One region of the Oceanobacillus sp. B139/18 genome, then DNA from elsewhere that is predicted to be linked to it. Evidence: predicted binding sites of a transcription regulator. Region 1 holds the regulator's gene; each other region holds the start of a gene.
The links. Region 1 encodes NrdR, which represses ribonucleotide reductase genes. Its sites were predicted from a motif close to AACACNATATATNGTGTT; they were not measured.

Region 1 (3,286 bases):
AATAACCTGGGCAGTAACAATGGCAGAGCTTATTTCGCTATCGATATTATCCATTTGTCCAGTTTGATAGATTTCCATTTCTTCAGCTGCATCAAGCATAGCAGTGTTGATATCCTGTACAGTTGTATTGACGATTTCTGTCGCCTCTTCGATATTCCCATTTTCCACATCAGCTATAATATCTGGCATTGCCTCATTGAAATCATTATTCGGGGCATTAGCCTGATCCCAATATGATCTCATTTCCTCAGATGCTAAATAGCCTTGTAATTCATCTAAATTGCCGTCAAGGTCTGCAGCGACAGCTATAAGATTCTCTCTATGGATATCTTCCTCCGGTTCTAAAATCATTGAACGGGTATGGAGCGCCTGCATCGCAACATCATAGCGGATATTTTCAATTAACATAAGCTGCTTCAGGCGTGAATCCATTGCCTCCCCTACATCATTTTCAATGTTTTTCAAATTCATGATGCTGCTTCCAACAGAAACAGCCAATAAAACAATTAATACAGTAAAAGATAAATTCAATTTCTTTCCTACACTCATTAAAACATACTCCTTCTTTTTTAAAATGACATCTTTATGGATAATGGCTTTCTTAATTACTTTATCGGTTGTTGTTGAACAATATGTAAAAAGTCTTTATGACTATTTCATGAGAATAATACCAAGAAATTTAAACGGGTTTATGTTCTATAAATGTCTTTTTAATGTGCTTATATTAAATCCGCAGTTTACTCTATTTTGGGAAAGTAGTTTAAATGTACAAATCATGTTAAAATAATATATACGTATATGTATTTATATGTTTAAAAGAATTGGAAGATACGGTAGAATAAATACGCTGCAATGCTGTTTACAGAGAACAGAGATGCTTGTAGAATAGTTTTTTATAGCGATAAATATAGGATGTGTATGTTTATGTCAATAGGGTATAAAATGAAACGTTTTTTTAGTAATCATGCAGAAACAAGTGATCATCATATAGATGCAAGCTTAAAAACCAGATATTATAAAGCGAGTAAGAATACTGTTATTCAGGAACTAGAGACGTATTTTAATGGAAGCTCTGACTTTTCGATTCATGCCAGCTCGGAGCAGCATGGGGAGATTAGTGCTGTCAGTAAACGAGGTAAAAAAGTTTTCATTATTGCTACAGTCATTATGGTCCGGCCGTATTATACAGCGCTTGACTTTTCAGTGACTACAGAAACACCTCTCCAGATAGATTTTGGTTACAGTAATAAAATCATAAAAAGAATGTATCAGCATGTGAATGAACAATTACCATTAATAGAAGGGTAAATGAAGAAGGAGTGAACGAAATGCGTTGTTCTAACTGCAATAATAAAAATACGAAAGTGTTAGATTCTCGTCCAATTGAAGAGGGAGCAGCTATACGCAGACGCCGGGAATGTGAGAAGTGCGGATTTCGTTTTACCACTTTTGAACGGATTGAAGAAGTACCACTCATTGTTGTGAAAAAAGATGGCATGCGTCAGGAGTTTTCAAGGGAAAAACTTACCAGAGGGATTATCAGAGCTTGTGAGAAACGCCCTGTGGCGATAGATACGATAGAAAATATTGCTTTAGATGTAGAAAAGAAATTACGGAATGAAGGGAACTCAGAGGTTTCCAGTCATAATGTAGGCGAAATGGTGATGGAAAGACTTGCTGAGGTGGATGAAGTATCTTATGTCAGGTTTGCTTCTGTCTATCGTCAATTTAAGGATATAACTGTTTTCTTGGATGAGTTGAAAGAAATTATCAAGACAGATAAACAAACACAGGAAGAATAAAATAAAGGATGGGTTGAAATGAATGTAATCGGAAAAATCCTTCCTATTGATGGGTACCATGTTGTTATGGATGAACAGCCTTTCATTGATTTTAATGCATCATTGACGCATTTTTATCAGCCGTTGATTGGGGTTCAGGCAATTTCGTTATACTATACATTATTTTATGAGGTAGATTATGCGCAAAAAGCGCAGACACATCATACATTAATGACATATTTGAATTTAACGCTGGATAATATTTACCGTGCACGTATAAAATTGGAAGCTATCGGGTTATTAAAGACCTATAAACGAAGAGAGGACAACAGAGATTATTATACTTATAGTGTGCAGCGTCCTTATTCCCCCAATCAATTTTTTGGAGAACCTATGCTGTCCCAGCTATTATTACATCATATAGGAGAACAGAAATATAATGAGCTTTATGCTCGTTATGTAAAGGACAGCATCGCTTATGGGGAAGAGGTAACAGCTGATTTTAATGAAGTGTTTGATACGATTACACCTTCTTCGTCTGCTGTTCTGAATATGGAAAATGAAAAAGAAAATAGAGAAACGGATTTAATGGATTTTTCATGGATAGAACAGTCGCTTCGTCAGCGGTTTATTCCGGCTGAAAAAGTTTTACATTCTGTAAATAAAAAACTCATTTATCAGATGAAGGTATTATATGATGCAGAAAGTATAGAAATAGAAAAAGCACTTTTATGGGCACTTGATGAAGATAACCAATTGAATCAGGAAGAATTTAAATCTGCTTGCCATGATATGTTTATCTCCCGTAATAATGGACAGGCTATCCGTTTAAACGAAAAAATGGCAGCTGTTGATACACAAGTTTCTATGAAGCAGCCTGCGACAAAAGAAGAGCAGCTGATTCACGAGCTGGAGAACATATCACCAAAGCAGTTATTGGAGGATTTATCTGACGGAAACCATGCTTCGGAGCAGGATATTAAAGTAGTCCGGGAAGTGATGACTAAACAGGGGCTGCCAGCTCCTGTCATGAATGTACTGATTCATTATGTTCTGCTGCAATCCAATATGAAGCTGTCTAAAGCGTATATGGAAACCATTGCGGGCCATTGGTCAAGAGTTGGATTGAAAACAGCAAAAGATGCCATGAACTTTGCTAAACAAGAACAGGAAAAATATAAATCATCCAAAAGTAAACCAAGGAAAAGTAATAATTATAATTATAATAACAACTATAAAAAAGAAGTTGTTCCGGACTGGTTTAATAACCGGAAAAAGACACCATCAAAAAATACAACAGACAGCAATATAAGCGAACAAGAGCAGCAGGAAATTGAAGCTAAGCTGCAAAAATATTTAAATGAAAGCTGAGATGAAAAGGAGGGATAATAGGTGAAACCGATACAATCCGAATTAAAAGCATGGATGGACAAAAATGAGAACTTCAAAACCAATTACACTAGAATAAAAAATGAAATTCTAAGTGATCCCTCTGTTAAAGCATT
Region 2 (3,286 bases), on a different contig from region 1:
TGGTTTACACTGCCATAGCCAATCCCGCTTTCAGCCATGGTTTTCACAAGGGTGTCGATAGCTTTTATATTTTTGCTGACATCTCCGTCTACTTCAATATAAGTGATATGACCCGCATTGGTATATGGGTGATAGACAGCTTCCCGTTTTATTTTCTCCACAGCTCGAATCGGATAGTACACAGGAATATGAAACGAATTTGTATAATAATCTCTGTCTGTAATTCCGTCTCTTTTTCCAAAATCCTTGCAATCCTGCTTCACAAATCGGCCACTCAGCCCTTCTGCCGGTGTTGCAATCAGCGAATAATTCAAATCATAGTCTTCTGCAGCCTCGTCACATTTCTTCCGTAAAAAGGCAACAATCTCTTCTCCCAGCTCCTGCGCCTGTTCTGATTCTCCATGATGCTTGCCTGTCAATGCTTTTAAACACTCCGCCAGGCCAATAAAACCAACACTTAAACTCCCCTGCTTCAATACCTCTTCCAATGTATCCTCTGGATTTAATTCGTCACTGCCTGTCCAGACGCCTTCTCCATGCAAAAAAGTGAAGTTATTCACAAGTTTATTTGCCTGAAATACATACCGTTCATACAATTGACGAATGACCATTTCCGTATAGACCTCTAATTTCGCCATAAATGCCTCGACGGTTGATGAGGTCAGCGCTATTTTCACTAAATTAATACTGGTAAAGGAGATATTGCCGCGCCCGAGACTATTTTCTTCTCCATGACGATTAGCCATAATACGCGTACGGCAGCCCATATAAGCTACTTCCGAATCCGGATTTCCTTCTTCATAATAAACGAAGTTGAATGGCGCATCGATAAAGCTGAAGTTTGGAAAAAGCCTTTTTGCTGTTGTTTCCAAAGCCAGCTGATACAAATCATAGTTTGGATCCGCTTTATAAAAATTAACGTCTTTTTTCATTTTAAAAATTTGAATCGGAAAAATTGGTGTCTCCCCTTTTCCTAAACCAGCCTGTGTAGCTAAAAGAAGATTTTTTATAATCAGTCTTCCTTCTCTGCTTGTATCTGTTCCATAATTGATTGACGTAAATGGAACCTGACCGCCGCTTCTGGAATGGAGGCTGTTCAAATTATGAATAAACGCTTCACAGGCCTGGTAGCATTCCCGGTCCGTTTCCTCCCAAGCTAACTTCTCCAATTCCTGTGGAGCAAGGGGAAGCTGATATTGCTGTAATCTATGCAGCCGCTTTTGATAGGACTTCTTCACAAACGGCGCTAAATCATAATCAAACGCCTGGAAGCTCTGTCCACCATGCTGCTGATTTTGGTTGCTTTGAAAAACGATTGCCGCTAATGCCATCGCACTCAGAATGCTTTGTGGGGAGCGCATATGTCCATGCCCTGTGTTAAACCCTTTTTCCAACAATTTTCCTAAAGGAATTTGGCAGCAGGTCGCTGTCCCCGTGGGCATATAATCTAAATCATGAATATGAATATAATTATCCTCCATTGCCTGCTTCGCTTCTCGGCTCAACATCTTTTCTTTCGCATAAAGTTTTGCACTTTCACTAGCAAACTTGTTCATCTGCCCGCATGGTGATTTCCCGTCCACATTGGCATTCTCCTGTATTAAATCCTGATTGGTGCTGGATATAATCTCTTGAAAATCCTGCATTAAATCTGCTTCTGTACTTTCAGGAGCAGTCATTACTTCCGCCATCTTCTATTCCTCCTTCTTCGTCTCCGCAAATACGTTTCAACGCACTCAAAAACTATATATAGTATGTTTAAAAACAAATCAGAACTATATATAGTTCTATGGTAAAGGAGGTTAGAAAGAAGTTCAAATGGATATTTTATGACTTTTACCACTTTTTCTTCTCATTCTCTATCCCGATTATGAATTTTTTAAGTCATTTTTGAACCGTTTCAAGCATTTCTTCCAGAAGCTGCTGCCGGTTACCCTGCCGCAGGAATTCCTCTTCTGTAATTTTCTGCAGAATCTGCTTTTTTTGCTCGGGTGTTAAAGGCAGGGTGAGGATTCTTTTTCTTGCCTGATCAAGAAAGATAAGATCAGCTTCTATTTCTGCTGGCAGCTGATCCGCCAGCTTATTTTTTAACTGTTTTGCATAAATTGGACTCGCACCGCCGGTGGACAACGCAAGGCTTAGCGCTCCCCTTTGTAGAACAGCAGGAAAGGATACATCACTTTTCATGGCATCATTTGCAACATAAGCCAGCTGATGCGGCTGTTTGTTTTCATAAAGGGACACATTCAGTTCTTTCTTATCTGTCATCAATAAAAGAAATAGACAATTAAAATGTTCTCCCTCGTGAACCTCTCTTTCCTGCCACTTGATTTTTCCTTTTTGATAAAGCTGCTGCAAAAATGGATGAAGCTTCGGCGCAATGATAGTGATAGCAGCTCCAGCATCTAAAAAATGACGTATTTTTCTCGCTGCAACAGCTCCTCCGCCGACTGCAATGACGGTCTGATTCTTCACCTCTAAAAAAAGCGGCATGTGCATCAGCTGACTCTTCCTTTCAGCAATGTATTGACTCGATCGACTAGGACTGTAACGAGCTGATCATCAAATCCTAAGTACGGACAAAGAATAAATTGTTTATCTGTCCGTTCAGACAGTTCATCTAATTTCTGGCGCAGCTCCCTCATTAATACACCGGAGAATAGCAAATAGGGGACAACATACACCACCGAATTAGGACTTTTAAGCAATTGCTCCAGCCCCTCATCCAATGTAGGACGGGTTGCTGCCAGATAACATGTATTTACTTCATTTACCGGAGCTGCCTCCCATAATAAGCGTGCAATTTTGGCAAGGTCGCTATTGGCATCCGGATCACTGCTGCCCCGCCCGACAAGTAATACAGAAGCAGGTTCGCGTTCTTCATACACAGGCGGTTTACCGGTTTGCTTCAGTCCTCCCATTTCCAGGCGTTTGTTTAGTAAATCAATGATTGCCGGATCTACTCCCATCACCTTTCCATAGGTAAAGGTTACGTCTGGATAGCGTTTTTCTGCCTGCCCTATTTCTTTTGGGATATCCTGCTTTGCATGCCCAGCTGAAAGCAATAGAACCGGCACAACTGCAATCTGTGCTGCTCCCTGCCGGACACAGCTATCGATGCCTGTTTGGATGGATGGTGAAGCAAGTTCAATAAAGCAGGTTTCCTGTATCTGAATCTGCGGATTTTTTTTCTTCGCTCTGTCTACAAAAGCCAGAAGCTCCTCATTCCCCCGTTGTACCCGGCTTCCATGCCCGATATATAAAATAGCCTGCATCCTGTATTCCC
Region 3 (3,286 bases), 160 kb from region 1:
CGGTCCAGGCTCAGGACCGGTGGGAGTCAGCGAAGAGCTGGCAGCATATTTGCCAAAACCATTAATTATGAAGGAAAAGGACTCGTTTCGCTTTGATTATGACAGATCGCAGTCTATCGGCCGGATAAAACCGTTCTATGGGAATTTTGGTATTAACCTGCGTGCGTATACGTATATTCGTACGATGGGAGCAGAGGGCCTGAAAAAGGTCAGCGAATATGCCGTACTCAATGCGAATTATATGATGCGTCAGTTAGAAAAAGTATTTCAACTGCCTTATCCGCAGCATTGTAAGCATGAATTTGTACTGTCGGGGAGCATTCAGAAAAAACTTGGCGTCCGCACATTAGATATGGCGAAAAGGCTGCTGGATTTTGATATTCATCCACCTACCATTTATTTTCCGTTGAATGTGGAAGAAGGGATGATGATTGAGCCTACTGAAACAGAATCGAAAGAAACGCTCGATTCCTTTATTGATATCATGACCCGTATAGCAAAAGAAGCAGAAGAAGACCCGGAAACTGTACAGGAGGCACCACATCATACAATTGTGAAGCGGATGGATGAAGCAACCGCTGCACGTAAACCAATCCTGCGGTACGAAGAATCGTAAACCATCATAAAAGCTGATTCAGAGGTTATGCTCTGAATCAGCTTTTATTTTTAGCCCAATTAACAGCTTTCACAAAATGGAAAACAAAGGCTTTATTTTTTCATTTTAATCTTTCCAGTCCATTTTTTAAATCCGCCTTTAAGCTGATAAATTTCTTCAAATCCTTTTTTATGCAGGAGCTGCGCAGCTCTTGCGGAACGGCTGCTGTTTTGACAATACAGGTAGACCGGCTTGTCCTTTCTCAATTCCACAAGTCTTTGCTTCATTTGCGTTACCGGGATATTACGCGCTCCGAGAATATGACCTTTATCAAATTCCTGCGGCTCACGTACATCGATCAATTGTGCTTTGCGGTAGCCTTCTACAAATTGATCTTCTGTCAGTACATTTAAATAAGTGCGTTGTCTATAGTAGCGAAAAATAGTAATCGCAAGCAGAACAACTAAAGCAATGAGTAAAAATGTCATTTTGTTTCCCCCGTCTATCTTTATATTCTACACTCTTATTATATGGGCAGCGTTTTTATTTTTCAAAGTTTTTATTTTGCAGACGGAAAATCATCTGAAAGTAAGGGTTAACACCAGAATCTATGGTTGGAAAATATAGTTAAATGAGATAAAAGCAACTCGCTGGCGTAGTATATTTCCGTAGCAGTCGCTGGCAGCAAATTTATATCTACTATGTTACTCATAGATTTTGATGAAGAGCTAAAAATAATAATCAACTTTCAGGCTGCAGATATTATGTTTAGAAAAAAGGGGTGTTTCTAGTCCGCTTTAAGGGAATAAAAAAAGTAATCAGCGCTTGTATGAAAGGTACTTGCTTTTCTGATAATTAACTATATATTGTGTCAGAATAATGAATTGGATACTATATATTGTTTTGTGAAGAAGAGTTATGATAAACTAATAAGTAATCAATTGCAAGACAAGGAGCGATAACATTGACTATCCATTTAGAGTCATTAAGGCAGGTTAATATCGGGGCGCTTAATGAAGATATAAAAAAATTTGAAGCAGTGCATCCAATTACCAAAGAAATGCATATCACCCATCAAGGCGTGTCGAGATTGGTCATGCTGGATCGGTATGCATATAAAGATACAGAGAAAAAAACATTAAAAAAAGGTGATTTTGTTGTCTTGACCGTAAAAGCAGACCCTAAATTTCCCGCTCGGGGTCTAGGATTTATTATAGATATTAATTGGGAAGAAAACAAGGCGGAAGTAGCTGTCGAATCCGATTATGTCGGGGTTTTGGATAAGGAAGAAGAACGGGAAAGCGGGATGATCACGCGTTCACTCGATGTTATCGAAAAACCGTTGGAAATTTATTATGAACAAATTGCCAAAAGAAATGCGACCGGTCTTTCAGAAGTAGAAGAAACCGAAGAAAGAAAGGCCAAATCATTTGATGCCTTTTATAACCAATTGGCTTCTATGAATTTTATCCCGGCGGGCCGTGTGCTATATGGAGCAGGCGCTGAAACCGATGTAACTTATTTTAACTGTTATGTGATGCCTTTTGTAAAAGATTCGCGCGAAGGTATTTCCGATCATCGTAAACAGGTAATGGAGATTATGTCACGCGGCGGCGGTGTCGGCACGAACGGTTCCACATTAAGACCGCGAAATACACTGGCCAGAGGGGTCAACGGAAAATCTTCAGGAAGTGTCTCCTGGCTGGACGATATCGCCAAATTGACGAATCTGGTTGAACAGGGCGGTTCCAGACGCGGTGCACAGATGATTATGCTCGTTGATTCTCATCCGGATATTGTGGAATTTATTATCTCAAAAATGCAGAATCCGCGTATTTTACGCTATTTAGTAGAAAATACAGAAGATGAGCAGATGAAGCAGCTGGCAAATGAGAAGTTAAAATTCACCCCGCTGACAGAAACAGAATTTGATTTGTACCAGGGAATTGTCAATTATAAAGCCATCCCCGGCCAAGGCGGGTTCACAGATGCTGCCATGAAGCAGGCAACGGATTTATTGCGTGATGGCGGAACGTATTCCGTCCATAATCCGGATTTCCTGGCAGGTGCAAATATTTCTGTCTGTATTACAAAGGAATTTATGGAAGCCGTGGAAAAAGACGATTACTATGAGCTGCGCTTTCCAGATGTAGAAAATTATACACTGGAAGAAATGAAAGCCTATAATGAACAATGGTATGAGGTAGGCGATGTCCGTAAATGGGAAGAAATGGGCTATGGCGTTCGGGTTTACCGGAAAGTGAAAGCAAAAGAACTGTGGAACTTGATTAATATTTGTGCAACATACTCTGCAGAACCGGGCATTTTCTTTATAGATAATGCCAATGAAATGACAAATGCAAAAGCGTATGGTCAGCAGGTTGTTGCGACAAACCCTTGCGGTGAGCAGCCGCTTGCTCCGTTTTCTGTTTGTAATTTGGCTGCCGTCAACCTTGCTGAAATGGCAGATAAAGATACCAAAAAGGTAAATGTAGAAAAATTAAAAGATACTGTAGAAACTGGTGTGCGGATGCAGGATAATGTAATTAACGCAACGCCATATTTCTTAGAAGAAAATAGAAAACAGGCTTTAGGAGAAAGACGTGTCGGCTTAGGCGTGATGGGACTGCATGATTTATTGATTTATTGTGAAACAGCTTATGGCTCAGAAGAAGGAAATAAGCTGATTGA

Region 2: the regulator NrdR is predicted to act here: its motif matches at 1,740-1,757, upstream of ACZSMY_RS10900 (anaerobic ribonucleoside triphosphate reductase).
Region 3: the regulator NrdR is predicted to act here: its motif matches at 1,483-1,500, upstream of ACZSMY_RS02565 (vitamin B12-dependent ribonucleotide reductase).

The regions. Positions count from the first base shown of each region.
Region 1 covers NZ_JBVFXI010000001.1:681,773-685,058, forward strand. Annotated here, with positions in the region: gene ACZSMY_RS03275 (HAMP domain-containing protein) at 1-549, opposite strand, end outside; gene ACZSMY_RS03280 (hypothetical protein) at 925-1,308, shown strand; gene nrdR (transcriptional regulator NrdR) at 1,329-1,802, shown strand; gene ACZSMY_RS03290 (replication initiation and membrane attachment family protein) at 1,821-3,152, shown strand; gene dnaI (primosomal protein DnaI) at 3,174-3,286, shown strand, end outside.
Region 2 covers NZ_JBVFXI010000003.1:91,059-94,344, forward strand. Annotated here, with positions in the region: gene ACZSMY_RS10900 (anaerobic ribonucleoside triphosphate reductase) at 1-1,691, opposite strand, end outside; gene ACZSMY_RS10905 (precorrin-2 dehydrogenase/sirohydrochlorin ferrochelatase family protein) at 1,885-2,499, opposite strand; gene ACZSMY_RS10910 (sirohydrochlorin chelatase) at 2,499-3,275, opposite strand.
Region 3 covers NZ_JBVFXI010000001.1:526,341-529,626, forward strand. Annotated here, with positions in the region: gene gcvPB (aminomethyl-transferring glycine dehydrogenase subunit GcvPB) at 1-616, shown strand, start outside; gene ACZSMY_RS02560 (rhodanese-like domain-containing protein) at 709-1,083, opposite strand; gene ACZSMY_RS02565 (vitamin B12-dependent ribonucleotide reductase) at 1,560-3,286, shown strand, end outside.